2 regions of the Hippea alviniae EP5-r genome follow, and region 1 is predicted to be linked to the other one. Evidence: riboswitches for the same ligand, from Rfam matches in the RefSeq annotation. Region 1 holds a riboswitch; the other holds the start of a gene.
The links. Region 1 has a riboswitch for molybdenum cofactor ahead of G415_RS0101030 (substrate-binding domain-containing protein). Riboswitches for the same ligand answer to the same signal wherever they lie in the genome.
Positions count from the first base shown of each region.

Region 1 (8,033 bases):
AAAAAGGAGGGCACATGAGTGAAGGCACTTGGAAGACATGTTTTGGCTGAGTACTTTGAGTGTGACAGAAAGCTTCTCAATGACCCAAAGGCATTAGAGAAGCACTTAATTGAAGCAGCTAAGGCTGCAAACGCAACAGTGATTTCTTCTTCCTTTAGAACTTTCGACCCTTTCGGTGTAAGCGGCGTCGTAATCGTCGCAGAGTCCCACCTTGCAATCCACACTTGGCCTGAATACGGATTTGCAGCAGTTGACTTTTTTACATGTGGTGATTCATCAAATCCATGGAAAGCACATGAATACTTAAAAAAGGTTCTCAAACCCTCACGGACAGAAGAGAAAGAAGTTCTTCGAGGCGTCTTAGAGATAGAGAATTTAGAATTCAAACCTTTTCTTATACACCAACAACAAAAGCAAAAACAAGAAAACAATAGCGCTGCTTTTATCTAAGTAAGTTATTTATTTAGGAGGAAACCTTACATGTTCAATAGGGCTCCGAATATTTACACCATAAAAGCAGCTGCAGCTGAAGGCTTCAGCGAGCTTAATGCCTTCGATGTAGCACTTTTAGAAAGCGGCGTTGGAAATACAAATTTAGTAAAAATGAGTTCTATTTTGCCCCCGAAGTGCAAAAAAGTTGATAACATTGAGCTGCCTTTGGGAGATTTAGTGCCCGTTGCCTATGCTGCTTTAACATCATCGAAGAAAGGACAAAGGATTGCAGCAGCAGTTGCAATAGGCATACCAAAAGACCCCACCAAGAATGGTTTGATAATGGAATTTGAAGATTACGACATAACAAAAGAGCAGGCAGAAGAACAAGTAAGAAAGATGGCAGAGTGGGGCATGAAATACAGGGGGTATGAGATAGAAAGAATTGAAAGTATCGCCGTTGACCACATAGTTGAAGAACACGGAGCCGTTTTTGCCTGTGTTGTTCTCTGGTGGGAAAATAAATGAATTATTACTGCAGTAATCCCAATTTAAAGAAATCACGTATTGTTCTGGTGGGTGTGCCTTATGACGGTACATCCACCTTTAGACCTGGTTCTCGCTTTGCTCCAGCATCCATAAGGGAAGCATCATACGGCATAGAATCATACAGTCCTTATCAAGACAAGGATTTGAGAGATATAAGGTTTTATGACATTGGCGATATTCCGCTCTCATATTCTGATGTTAATCTAAACCTTGAAATAATAGAGAGCTTTATCCACAAGATAATTACAAAGGGCAGAAGGGTTTTAGCTTTAGGTGGTGAACACTTGATAAGCTATCCAATAATAAAAGCTCACAAAAGGAAGTTCAAGGATTTGGTCGTTATTCAGCTTGATGCACATAGCGACCTTATAGACTCATACAGGGCAGAAAAATTCTCTCATGCGACGGTTATGAGAAGAACAGCCGAAGTTGTAGGCTTTGAAAATCTATATCAGCTCGGTATAAGAAGTATGGTAAGGGAAGATAAACTCCTGCCTTTAAGAGATAAAAATATGTGCATGCTTGATTTGTCAAAAGCTAAAGAGTTTTTGGACGAGATAAAAGATAAACCCATCTATTTAACGGTGGACCTTGATGTGCTTGACCCTTCTGTTTTTCCAGGAACTGGAACGCCAGAGCCAGGTGGTATCACATACAAAGAGCTTTTAAACTTCCTTCTCAAACTTAAAGACAAAAGACTAATCGGTGCAGATGTGGTTGAGTTATCACCACATTACGACCCAAGCGGTGTATCATCTATCGTTGCTGCAAGCATAGTAAGAGAGCTTCTGCTTCTTATAAAGAGTTAACAATCTCTATCGGCACATTTTCAAGCTTATCTATATTCAGATGCCCGATTCCACCATCTTTTGAGATATGAATAGTAAACATGCCAAGCTGATTTGCTGTTTTTATATTTTTTTCGACATCGTCTGCCATTAGATACTTCTTAGCTTTTGTTAGCTCAACTATCTTTTGATACGGATATTTGTGCGGCTTTCCTATAAAATCAGAGCTAATTATGTCAAATATATCAACAAACAGGTCTATTATTCCGACAAGCTCCAAAACCTTCTGGGCATGTTTTAGTGGTGCATTTGTAAATGCAATCTTAACGGCATCTATCTCTTTTAACTTCTCTCTCAACTTTGGATTGGGTTTTACAAGCCCGTTCAGATTAACATCATGCGTGAATTCGAGAAAGTGGTGTGGGTCTATGTGATAATGTTTCATAAGTCCCGCCATCGTAGTGCCGTATGTGTGCCAGTATTCTATTCTTTTTCTGGGCACTTCTTGTGGGTCCATTCCTAAGAACTTAATCATATATTCGTTTATTCTCTTATCAACAAGGTCAAAAACACCCGCTTCCTGTGGATAAACGGTATTATCTACATCAATCAAAAATACTCTCATGTCTAAATAATACTCCAGATGGTTTAATATATCAAACAAAAAGCCCCTCAGCGGGGCTTTATAAGTTCAAATCCATACTCTCTATAAACATTAAGATGCTTAAGTATAAAATTATACAACTCTTTGGCTTTTTCTGAGTTTGAATACCTTATTAAAGCAACATAACCATACCTATGAACATTGCACTTTTCCGGTATATCTATCCACTTGAGATTCGTGTCTCTTACAAGAGCCTTATCAAGAACAATACCAGCATCAACAACGCCGCTTTTCACATACCCTACTATTTGAAAGACATTCAAGCATCTAACAACTATATTTTTCTCAATTTTTTCCCTCAACTCTTTTGGAAGCTTATTCATTATTTCTCTGAATGTCTCGCCAAGACACATAGCCCTTGTATCACCGCCTGCTATTCTAACACCTGCTTTGGCAAGGTCATTAATCGTCCTTATTTTACTTTCTGCACTTTTAGATATAAGAAAAATAGGTGTGAGTTTAAGGATTTTATCATATTTTAAAACGATTTTATGTTTTATAGCTTTTTTTAGAAACAGTGCATCAACAAGAGTATATATAGCTCCCTTTTTAGTTTGAAGCATCTCGTTTAATACTTGACCAGAACCGCCAGTTATAATAGCAACCTTGCAGTGATGAGTTTTTTCAAACATTTTTGCAATCCTTTCAGCAGGCTTTTTGATGCCGGCACCAGTAAACCAGTAAAGCGTGCAGGAAAAACCCTCAAAACTAAAAACAAATAGAAACACAAAAACCCCAAAGAATAACTTGCGCACGATAGCACCTCCTTAATTTTAATTAATCCATAAATATTATATGGTTAAGATTGCCTAAAAGATAAGAGCGGTCATAACTATCTCCTTTCCAATCACGGGAGGCATAAGCGTTTCCACTTATACCCTATCGGCCTTCAGCCATAGCTTTTTGCCTTAGGCTAAAAGGCTCGGAGACTTAATTTTAAAATTTATTACAATTTTTCCTGAGAATTGTAAAGTTTTTAAAATCACTTTCCCTCTTCCATAGACACAACAACACCTGAAATAGCTATCAAAATCCCACCTATAAGTTGAATCAAGGACGGTTTTTGATGAAGAATTAGAAAACCTAAAACTATAGCAAAGAAAGGATCAAGATAAGAAAATACGGCACTCGTCGAGACTTTGATATAATTAAGCGAATCATACCACAAAAATAGAGCCAAAGCTGTATGAACAACGCCAGTTATAACGAGCAAAAACAGAACCGTCAAATTCAATCCAAACTTAAAGAAGAATACAAAAGGCATAGTAAAGAAAAGCGAGATAAAAATTTGATAAACCGTAATTTTTAACGAAGAATGTTTAGCTGTCGTAATTTTAGAAATAAATCCCAAAAGTCCATATAAAAAACCAGAGACAAGAGCAATCAACGAACCAAAAAACGAAGCCGACGAGTAGCTAAAAGATGGTAAAAAGGTTAGAAAAGCACCGAAAAATGCAAACAATGTAGCCAGAATAAGGGTTTTTGTCAAAGGCTCTTTAAGAAAAACAACAGCCAGAATAATACTGAAAACAGGACCAAAATAGTAAAGCACAACAGCTGTTGTTATATCTGTAAGATTTATAGCCCAGAAGAAAAAAATCCAGTTAAGAGAAAGAACTATCCCCGATATTACTAAGGGAAAAGCGGGTTTAATTCTAATTAATTCTTTTTTGCCAAGCTTTCTTAAAGAATAGAAAAAAATAAAAGGAAAAGCAAATAAAACTCTGAAAAACACAAACACAGGCGAAGGAAGATTGGTCCATATGGAAAAAAGCGGGATTGAACCCCATATAAAAGTAGCAAAAAACATTTCAACTAAACCTTTTGTCTTATTCCCCCTCATTTTAATCCCCAATCAAATTTCATACAGTAACTCTTCGTTGACTAAACTTACCCTTTAGTGTAAATTTTTTAAGATGAAAGATAAAGTTTATCTTATCGATGGCAGCTCGTTTTTATACAGGTTCTTTTTTGCAATCAAGGGTTTGTCTTATAAAGGTCAACCCACTTCGGCTATCTTTGGCTTTGCCAAGCTACTTTTAGAGTTTGAGAACGCAAAACCTAAATACATAGCCATATTCTTTGACACAAAAGCAAAAACATTCAGAGAAGATATATTAGAAACCTACAAAAAGAACAGGCCGAAAATGCCAGATGAGTTGTCTGTCCAGATAGAACCCACAAAAGAGTTAATAAAAGCCTTTGGCATTCCCATTATTGAACTCGATGGATTTGAAGCAGACGACTTGATAGCAACATTTGCCGATAAACTCAAGCATGACTTTGAAGTAATTGTCGTTGCAACTGATAAAGACCTATTTCAGTTGGTTGATAATGACATAAAACTTTACGACCCTGTTAAAAAGGTTCTTTATGATAGAGAAAAGGTTTTTGAAAAATTGGGCGTATATCCAGAACAGGTTGCAGACTTTTTGGCTTTAGTCGGTGATAGCATAGATAATATACCAGGCGTTAAATCCATAGGCCCAAAAACGGCAAGCCTGCTTCTCAAAGATTACAAGAACTTGGACGGCATCTTAAATAATTTAGACAATCTAAAGCCAAAAGTGAAAAATGCCATAGAGAAAGAGCTTAATAATCTTCCTGCATACAAAGAGCTAACGGTTGTAAAAAGGGATGCACCCATAGATGTAAGTCTAAATCAGATAGAGAAAAAGGATGCAGACATATCAAAAGTAAAGGAGATTTTTTTAAAATTCGGCTTTAAATCACTGATAAATCAACTTCCAGAAGAACAAACAAAACCAGAAAAACCAACAAAACAAGAAAAACCAATTCTGTTTTCCCAAAGCGGTTCAGTCTTGCTGTTTGAGAATGGAACACTAAAAAGGGTTGAACCGTCTGTATTTGAGATAGACAAAAACACAATAGCATACGACATAAAGCAACTTGCATCCTTAGGCGTAAATTTTAACATTCTTCCATTTGATATAAAGCTTGCCTGTTATCTTGTAAATCCAGACTCGAAGGGCTCACCAGACTCATGCTTTGAACAAATAGATGATGAAATTTACCTAAAAGTTGCAAAAGCCAATAACTTCCACGACAAACTTGCGAAAGTTTACGAACCTTTAAAAAACTACATAAAAGAAAACAATCTTGAGTTTTTGCTAAAAGAAGTGGAAACACCATTATCGATTGTGCTTTTTGAAATGGAAAAAACAGGCATAAAGATAGATGTCGATTACTTAATATCGTTCAAAAACGAATTGGAAGACAAACTGAGCAGAATAGAGAATTCAATCTATGCACTTGCAGGTGAGATATTCAACATAAACTCAACAAAGGAACTTCAACGAATACTATTTGAAAAGCTCAAGATAAAACCCATTAAAAAAACAAAAACAGGGTATTCAACCGATTCAGAAAGTCTTCAGGTGCTAAGTGAAAAATACGAGATAGCAGGATTAATCATCACATACAGGGCAATAGCCAAGGTGATTTCAACATACATAATACCATTTTTGGAAAAGGTTGATAAAAACAACAGAATCCACACAACATTTAATCAAACACTTACATCAACAGGCAGACTCTCATCTTCAAATCCAAACCTTCAAAACCTGCCCGCAGGCGATGATGAGTTGCATTTAGGCATAAGAAAATCCGTCATAGCAGAAAAGGGATACAAGCTTATCTGTTCAGATTACTCTCAAATTGAACTAAGGGTTTTGGCAGAGCTATCAAAAGATGAGACACTCATTGAAGTATTCAAAAACGACGAAGACATACACACCCAGACTGCTGTTAAACTATTCGGAGTCCATAAAAGCATGGTTGACCACAATCTAAGGCGAATGGCAAAAACGATAAACTTCGGGATTTTATACGGCATGGGATATGTATCACTTGCAAAGACACTAAACATACCAAAAGACAAAGCAAAGCAGATAATAGAGAAATACTTTGAAAGGTTTGGCAAAGTTAAAGAATACATAGAAAATACAATTGAAAAAACCATAAAACAGGGTTATGTGCAAACATATTTTGGAAGAAGGCGATACTTTTTCAATATTAACAGTTCAAACAAACGATTGGCAGAGTTTGAAAAAAGAGCTGCAGTAAACGCAACAATTCAAGGAACGGCAGCAGACATAATAAAAATAGCAATGGTAAAGCTCAACGAGAAGCTCAAAGATAAGGATGCCAAAATAGTTCTTCAGGTTCACGATGAGCTGCTTATAGAAGCAAAAGAAGAAATAGCAGACGAGATAGCAGAATTAACAAAAGAGACAATGGAAAATGTGGTCAACTTCTCAATCCCACTAAAAACACATACAAAAATCGCAGATAACTGGCATGAAGCAAAATAGCTTTCTTAAAACACTTAAAGGCAAAAAAACAAAACCCACGCCTGTCTGGTTCATGCGTCAGGCAGGAAGATATCTGAAGGAATACAGAGAGCTAAAGAAAAAATATTCATTCTTGGAAATGTGCAAAACGCCCGAACTTGCAGCCAAAATAACACTTATGCCTTTGAAATTGGGCGTTGATGCTTTAATCATTTTCAGTGACATACTCATACCGTTGTTGTCCGTTGGTGCAGAAATAGAATACACAGAAGGAGTGCAACCAAAATTAGACCTACAAAGAAACTTTGAATACAAAGGATTGGACAACATAGAGTTTCTAAAAGATGCGATAAAAATAGTAAAAGATGAACAATCAGATATACCACTTCTTGGCTTTGCTGCAAGTCCTTTTACGCTTCTTTGTTATCTATTCGGCGGAGCTGAGTTTTCAAACATAAGGGTATTCATGTTCTCAAACCCAGAAGAGTTCAAAACATTGATGGAAAAGACGACAAGATTAACCATAGATTATCTAAATTTTCAACTGAATAGCGGATGCGATGCGGTTCAACTGTTCGATAGTTGGGCTGGGATATTGCCTGCTAATTTATACAAAACCCTTGTTTTTCCTTATGTAAAAGAGATAGCTTCAAACATAAAAGCCCCACTCATATATTTTGTAAAAAACTCATGCCACATAAACGATTTTTTAAAAGAGATAGAAGCCAACTGTTTCAGCATAGATTCAAGAAGTTCACTAAAAAAGATTTACAGCTCAACAAACAAGTGTGTTCAGGGAAACTTAGACAATGCCGTCTTACTCACAGACAGAGAAACAATAAAAAACGAAACTTTGAAGGTTTTAAAAGAAACCGAAGAGATACCACACATCTTTAACCTTTCTCATGGTATTCTGCCAAATACAGACCCAGATAAGGTAAAGTTTTTAACAGACTTAGTCCACAATGAAACATCAAAGTAAAAAAATTACAATTGTAAATATGGGTGCAATTGAGAAGACAATAGATATACCATTTTTTCTGTTCAACATGTTTAACGACAAGTTTATACTTCCACTGCCACAACCAATAAGGGCTTTTGTGGCTACAATGATTACAATTGCGCGATTTAAAGAGACCTTAAAAATTCTAAAGACAACACCATCACCACTTAAAAAAATCACTTACAAGCAAGCCGAACTTTTAGAGAAACTCTCTAACATAAAAACAGAAGCGGCATTCGTCTATTCAAAACCAAAAATTGCCAAAACAGACAACTCAACGGTTA
Region 1 is NZ_ATUV01000001.1:189,379-197,411, reverse strand. It holds gene speD (adenosylmethionine decarboxylase) at 19-450, shown strand; gene G415_RS0101045 (pyruvoyl-dependent arginine decarboxylase) at 481-960, shown strand; gene speB (agmatinase) at 957-1,790, shown strand; gene G415_RS09345 (pyrimidine 5'-nucleotidase) at 1,777-2,394, opposite strand; gene G415_RS0101030 (substrate-binding domain-containing protein) at 2,442-3,188, opposite strand; molybdenum cofactor riboswitch at 3,254-3,373, opposite strand; gene G415_RS0101025 (EamA family transporter) at 3,416-4,276, opposite strand; gene G415_RS0101020 (DNA polymerase) at 4,350-6,767, shown strand; gene hemE (uroporphyrinogen decarboxylase) at 6,754-7,728, shown strand; gene hemH (ferrochelatase) at 7,712-8,033, shown strand, end outside.

Region 2 (8,033 bases), 820 kb from region 1:
TTGAAGAGAGAAAGCAGAAAAACGCAATAAGCATACTAAAATATCTCACTCTTCCATCAACAATAGCAGACATAATCGCTCTCATACCTTACACCAGCCTGCCTTACCCCTACAGAATTCTCATAATAATCTCAAGGGTTATAAAAGGCGCCCGTTTTAGCCGAAGTTTTCAGGGCGTTATGGAAGGCATCAGCGAAAGGGCATTTGAAATATCAACAGTCTTTATAATCTTCACATTTTTAATCATAGCATCGTCAATTATCATATTTGTCGCAGAAGGCGGTCATAATCCGAAAATTCATAATCTATTCGACGCAATTTGGTGGAGCATAGTTACATTTACAACCGTCGGATATGGAGACATTGTTCCAACAACTCCAACAGGAAGAATAGTTGCATCGTTTTTAATGATTATGGGTATCTCAGGCATAGCTTTACTTACAGGTATTGTCTCCAGCGCATTTACGGATAAAATTATAAACATGAAACTCAATGTGGAGGAAATCATGGAAAAAAAGATAAAAAAGTTGGAAAATCACTTCATAATCTGCGGATATGGAAGGGTCGGCAAAGTTGTAGCAAAGGAAATGGAAAGATTTAAAAAACCTTTTGTAATAATAGAAGAAGACTCAGAAAAAGCCCATGAAGCAATAAATGAAGGATATCTAACAATAATAGGCAGCGCAACAGAAGAAGAGATATTAAAAAAAGCACGGGTTGACAAGGCTCAGGGTATAGCTTTAGTAATGGATTCAGACGCAGACAACTTATATACACTAATCACGGCAAAAGATGAGAACAGAAACATCTTAGCTGTTGCACGAGCAAACTCAGAAGATTCAGTTAAAAAATTCATAAAATTGGGCGCAAAAACCATATCACCATATCAATCAAGCGGATACGACATATCCCGAATGCTTATTTCACCCAGAACAGCCGAATTCGTTTCTATAGTAATGCAATCAGATAGAACCATTGAGATGGGTGAGTTCTATATAGGCAAAAATTCGCCCTATGCAGGCAAAAAAATTAAAGATACAGATATAAGAAGCAATTACAATATCATAATAATTGCCATGATAACAAAAAACAAAGAGACTATTTTTAACCCGAAAGCAAATTGCGTAATAGAAGAAGGCTCAACCCTAATCTGCGTTGGCACAAAAGAAGATATGGAAAAATTCGAAAGTAAACTCACTAATGAGACTTAAAGCAGAGCCTGTTTAAATTAAGCAAACTTGCAACGCCTGCTATTGTCGTTCCATAAAATATAACGATTCTGTTTTTGTTGTCCATTTTAGATACTCCTATTAACTCATCAATCGTGCCGTTTACTACACTTGAGCCTGTGATTAAAGCAACGAAGCTCTCTGCAACAACCTTTTTTGAAAATTCCCTGCCGTCTAAAATTTTCACACCATTAAAATCCTTTCCAATATTATCTTCGTCTAAATCGGCTATTTTTACATTATTAGCTGAGAAAACAGTTATCATGGAAGCCGCAAGGGCAGGCTGAAGTCCAACCATACCTATAGTTGTATTTTTACCCCATCTCCTGTAAAATCTCTCTGCCATTTCAGCTGCACATTGAGACGGCTCTTCATCCTTGCAGTGAATAGTTCCCCATGTCATATTCAAATGCCTTAAAACAGCGTTAATAGTGGCAACAACAACGGCTCTATTTCTGTTCGTTGAAAGTGAAAGCTTTAATACATCTTCAATATAACCTTCAAAATCGCTCGGCTCGTCGGTAAATGCCTGTCCTTTAGCAGATAAGAAATCAGCTTCTATAAGCACTTCTTTACCTTTAAGAAGAGGAAAATCGTCCCTTTCTGGTTTACCTATGGCTTCTTCTGGCTTTAAAGGTCTCATTTTAATCTGTATTTTCTTATTCAACAATCCATGATTCTCGACAATTTCCTTAAATTTAAAAAGAGCTTCTTCCAAAATACTCATTTTTTGATTCTCCCTTCTATAGTTAACAAGATTTCTAAATTCAAGGGCACTCTCCTTTCCAAAAAATCGGGAGGCATAAGCGTTTCCACTTATACCCTATCGGCCTTTAGCCATAGCTTCTTGCCTTAGGCTAAAAGGCTCGGAGATACCTATACTATACTGTTATACTTCCAATAATTCAAGGCTAATTTTAATTTATCAACCTGCTTGACTTAAAAAATATTTTATCCTAAAAACAAAAAAAGAAAAAGAAGGAGGTGCAAAATGAAAAAATTTTTAGTCTTAATTGCAGCAATATTTCTAAGCGTCCCTGCTTTTGGAAAATCGAAACAACCTGAATTCCTCGTAAAAAATGCCCTTAAATGCCCGCAGAAGGTTTATGGTGGTGGATTCTTGGTAAGAGAAGTGATACATCCAAAAAACGATGGAGTAAACCCTGGTTTTTCAACCTCTTACATAACCTTAAAACCACACTCAAAAACAGAACCGCATAAACTCACAAAAAGCGCTCAAGTGTATTACATTCTAAAAGGCGAAGCCATATTGCATATTGGCAACAAAACAGTTAAAGCAAAGCCAAACATGGCAATCTACATAGCACCAAATGTAATCCAATGGGCAGAGAATAAAAGCAACAGAGACTTTGTATTTCTATGCATAGTTTCTCCACCCTGGTATAAAAGTGAAGAGAAGGTGTTGAAGTAGGGATTCCTGAAGAGAGTTAAAACTTCTTGATATAAAATCACATTTAATTTATATTTATAAGTGAAATGGTTTTTCAAAAATCTATTAAGGTTATCATGTCAAACCACCAAAACAAAGAAAGGAGTATATGCCAATGGAGACACTAACTATCTGCGTGCCATTTTTTGCTCTTCCGGGATTAAAGGAAGAGTGCAACGAAGTTGTTGGCAATCAAAATCTTATTTTGAGAGACATTCTTGGATTAAACCCACTAAGAAAAGGTGAATACGAAAACGGCCCTTACCTTGAAGGATTCAACGCCGACGGAAAATTGGACTATGTATTTTACTTCGAAGAAGTTGAGAAAATCTTAGAGAAACAGCTCTACGACCAGATATACATTCTCTTTAGAGCAATTTATAAACCCTATCAAAAAGATGTTCAACATATCGTTGTTGGTTATTATAAGGTCGAAAACACTCAGGGCGTTGAGATAGCACCCGGTGTCTATTCAATAACAGGCACAGAAGCATACTTCGTTGATTACAATGATACACTTGACATTACTGACATCATTGTCGGATACAACCTGCAAGACTCAATAATGAAAAGCAATAGCCAGAATCACCCAGAATATAAAGATTGGGTCAACTCATGGCTTGAACATATAAAATCAAAAGAGAACAAACTTGAAGAGTATAAAGAGAGAAGCCTAAAACTCAGAGCATTAAAAACAGAAGAAAATTACAAAGATAAGATAAAGGATTGTCTATAAAAACAAGGAGGTAAAACTCAAATGGCTGTTGATATCTCCAAAAAGAGAACCGTCGCAATATGTGGCTCAGGTGGTTGTGGCAAGACAACCCTATGCGAAGATATCCTATTTCAGACGAAAAAGATAACAAGAAAAGGCTCAACAGACAAAGGCAATACAGTAATGGATTTTGATTCAGAAGAGATCGAAAGAAAAATCTCACTTCAGCTTGCAGTCGGATATACAGACCACAAAAAACACAGAATATATCTAATAGACACACCAGGGTATCATAATTTCATAGCGGATGCACTGTGCGGCATAAAGGCAGCAGACAGCACTGTAATGTTAATAGACATAAAAGATGGTCCTGATGCTCAGAACGAAAGACTGCTTGATGAAATAAAGAGAGAGAAAAAACCAACACTATTCTTCTTAAACGGCATAGACAAAGAAGACATACACCTTGACAAAACACTTCAATCAATCAAAGAAAACCTTTCAGAAAAAGCATTTCTTCTTCATCTGCCAATCTTTAAAGATAACAGCATCACAGGATATATCGATATTCTATCTAAGAAGGCATTTGACTTCGAAGGCAAAGAGATTGACATACCGTCAGACTTAGAAGACCAGCTTGAAGAGAAGTATATGGAATTGGTTGAAGAGATTTCAACCTATGATGATGAGTTGATGGAGAAGTATTTAGAAGGTGAAGAGTTAGACAAAAAAACCATCAACGAAACACTCAAAAAAGCTGTAAAAGAAGGCTCTTTATATCCGATGCTTATCGGTTCTGCTCTAAAAGGTTACGGAACAATGCAGCTGCTTGATGAGATAGTGGAACTCTTGCCAGCACCAGAAGAAGCATTCGATGAAGATGCAGCTTTGGTCTTTAAAACATACAACGACCCACAGATGGGCAAAATCAGTCTGATTAAAGTCTGCTCAGGCACATTTAAGGCAGATACAACATATTACAACACGACAAAAGACCAAGAAGAGAGACTTGGCACGATAAACCTTATGCAGGGTAAAACTCTCTCCAAAATAGAAGAAGCAACAACAGGCGACATATTCGCTGTTGCAAAACTAAAAATAACCCAGACAGGCGATACACTTGCAAACAAGGGTTCAAAAGTAAAATGCGACTTTGTTGAGATGCCGTTAAGATACATATCTGCAGCAATTTACGGCTCAAGCAAGGGAGACGAAGAAAAAATTGGTGCAGCAATAAGCAAGATTATAGAGTCAGACCCAACATTATCATTTACAAGAAACAACGAGACGGGTGAGTTTATACTAACAGGAATGGGTAAATTGCACCTTGAGACGGTTGTATCAAGGCTAAAGAAAAAATACGGCGTTGAAGTTGAATTGAAGAAACCAAAAGTTGCATACAAAGAGACAATAAAAGGCAAAACAACATCTCACGGAAGATACAAAAAGCAGACAGGTGGTCATGGTCAGTTTGGCGACTGCACAATCGAAATAGAACCACTCCCAAGAGGCAAAGGTTTCGAGTTTGAAGATTTAATCGTTGGTGGTGCAATACCAAAACAGTTTATACCATCAGTAGAAAAAGGCATCAAAAATGCAATGGAACAGGGAATATTGGCTGGCTATCCGATGATAGACATCAAAATCAGACTAATAGACGGTAAATATCACCCTGTTGACTCGAGCGATTTGGCATTCCAAATGGCAGGTTCAATAGCATTCAAGGAAGGTGTAGTAAAATGCAAACCCGTCTTGCTTGAACCAATTGTTGAGATGGAAGTGTATGTGCCTGACGAGACGATGGGCGATGTTATAGGTGATTTAAACTCAAGGCGCGGCAGAGTTTTGGGTATGGAACCATATGAAGAGAAAAAGGGATATCAACGCATAAGAGCTCTTGTGCCAGAAGCAGAAATTTTAGAGTATGCACCATCTTTAAGGTCTTTAACTGGCGGTCGTGGTTTCTTCAAGTATCAGTTCTCAACCTATGAAGAAGTGCCACCACAGATAGCAGAGAAAATTATTGAAGAGTCAAAGAAAGAAGAAGAGAAAAAATAAAGAAGGGGGCTTAAGCCCCCCCTAATTTTATTAGTGTGGAGCTTTTACTTCTAAAACGGGAATATCGCTTGTTCTCATCACCTTCTCTGTGACAGAGCCAAACATAAATCTCTCTATGCCACTCTTACCGTGAGCTCCAATTACGATTAAATCTATCTCGTTATGCTTTGCAAACTCAACAATCCTTTTTGCAGCATCGCCTATTTCTATCACATCTTCGACATTTTTAAGGTTATATCTGTTTCTCAAATGCTCCATCTGTCTTATAGCATCTTCTCTTAAACCTTTTATCACTTCTTCGGAAGGAAAAGATGGCACATAACCTACATAGCTGTTTATGTCCGTTATACAGTGATACAGATACAACTTTGCATCAAACTTCTCAGCTATAGCCTTTGCATAGGTTAAAGCATATACTGAAGCTTCCGAAAAATCCGTCGGAGCGAGAATCTTCTTAATTGAAACACTACCGTTCATAACGCCTCCTTATAAATACTCTTTAATCAAAATCTCAGCAATCTGAACAGCATTCAAAGCAGCACCTTTTCTTAGATTATCAGATACAACCCACAAATTCAAACCGTTCTCAACAGATTCATCCCTTCTGATTCTACCTATAAATGTCTCGTCTTTACCTGCTGCGTCTATAGGTGTAGGATACTCCAACTCCTTAGGATTGTCCACAACTTTACAACCAGGTGCACTATCGAGCAACTTTCTCACTTCATCTAAATCAAAAGGCTTTTCTGTCTCAACATTTACAGATTCAGAATGTCCCCTAAATACTGGAACTCTTACGCATGTTGCCGTAACAGGCAATTCCGGTTTATGGAATATCTTTCTTGTTTCGTTTATCATCTTCATCTCTTCTTTTGTGTATCCGTTGTCAAAGAAAACATCTATGTGCGGAACGCAGTTAAATGCTATCTTTTTTGGAATCTTATTTGGTTTGCACTCATCATATCTAAACTCAAACCAGGCGCGCGTCTGTTCAACAAGCTCTTCCATCGCTGCTCTTCCTGCTCCAGATGTCGCCTGATATGTTGAAACAACAATTCTTTTAATGCCGTAATTGTCAAGAATTGGTTTTAGCGCAACAACCATTTGAATTGTTGAACAGTTCGGGTTGGCTATAATTCCTCTGTTTTTGTATTGAGCTATATCTTCTGGGTTAACTTCTGGAACAACCAAAGGAACATCCTTCTCCATTCTGAAATAGCTCGTGTTATCAACAACAATTGCGCCACTCTCTGCTGCAATCGGAGCAAACTTACCACTAACACTTCCACCGGCAGAGAACAGAGCTATATCTATTCCCTTAAAAGAGTCCTTATCAAGCACTTCAACGGGTATCTCTTCTCCTTTAAATTTTACAGTTTTTCCTAACGACCTATCAGAAGCCAATGGCTTTAAACTTTTAACAGGAAAATCCCTTTGCTCCAAAGTCAAAATCATCTCTTCACCTACAGCACCTGTGGCTCCAACAACTGCAACATTATACTCTTTCACTTTATACCTCCATACTCAAACCATTATATTTGCTCATAGAGTAATTTAATCCTTTAATTATAACATCTACTACCGCATCTGTCGATGTTAAAATCACTCTATCCAACATTTCAAGCTTATCTTCAGAAAACCTTGAAAGAACATACCTTGCAGCATCTTTTTCTCTTCCAACACCAATTCTTACTCTAATAAAATCCTTACTGCCAACTAAATCAATGATAGATTGAACGCCCTTATGTCCACCACTTGATGAGTTCTTTTTTATTCTTATCCTGCCCAGCGGCAAATCCAAATCATCATGGATAACAACAAGATTATCTAAGGAAATTTTAAAAAAATTAAGCGCAAGATATACACTCTCACCACTCAAATTCATATAAGTCAATGGTTTTAAAACCCTTATATGGTTATCTTTTATTCTAAACTCCCCTAAGAGCCCTTTGAACTTTTTTTCTAAGGAAAAATCAAACTTAAAAAAAGAAGAGAGGGAATCACAAACCATAAACCCAACATTGTGTGGGGTAAGTTCGTATTCCCTCCCTGGATTACCAAGCCCAACGACAAGCCAATCCATTAAAGGCTATTCTTCGGTTTCTTCCTCTTCTTCGGATTCTTCAGTTGTCTCTTCTAATGCTTTACCTAAGATAGCAACAACCGTGAAGTTCTTAGACGATTTAACCTTCACGCCTTCTGGCATATCAAGGTCAAAAACATGAACGACATCGCCTATCTGAAGCTCTGTAACATCAACAACTATCTCATTTGGTATGGCTTCAGGCAGTGCTTCAACCTTAATCTTCTTTCGTGGCTGATACAAATCACCACCCATCTTGACGCCTTTTGACTCACCAACAACCTTAACAGGAACATCAACAACAACAGGCCTTCCTTCAGTTAATTTGTAAAAGTCAACATGCTCAACTTCATCTTTAACCGGATGCCACTGAACTTCCTTTACTATTACTTCGTATTTCTCGCCGCCTTCAACCTGCAGTTCGAATTTATCGTTTCTGCGACTCCTTCTTATGGCAGCCATAAATTGAGACCTGTCAACAGCTATAGGCTGATTTTC
Region 2 is NZ_ATUV01000001.1:1,008,738-1,016,770, forward strand. It holds gene G415_RS0105230 (potassium channel protein) at 1-1,211, shown strand, start outside; gene G415_RS0105235 (Rossmann-like domain-containing protein) at 1,198-1,956, opposite strand; molybdenum cofactor riboswitch at 1,992-2,113, opposite strand; gene G415_RS09950 (cupin domain-containing protein) at 2,221-2,661, shown strand; gene G415_RS0105245 (hypothetical protein) at 2,795-3,415, shown strand; gene fusA (elongation factor G) at 3,437-5,452, shown strand; gene G415_RS0105255 (universal stress protein) at 5,483-5,929, opposite strand; gene G415_RS0105260 (aspartate-semialdehyde dehydrogenase) at 5,939-6,961, opposite strand; gene pth (aminoacyl-tRNA hydrolase) at 6,963-7,535, opposite strand; gene G415_RS0105270 (50S ribosomal protein L25) at 7,542-8,033, opposite strand, start outside.
Region 2: another riboswitch for molybdenum cofactor. It lies ahead of G415_RS0105235 (Rossmann-like domain-containing protein); the one in region 1 lies ahead of G415_RS0101030 (substrate-binding domain-containing protein).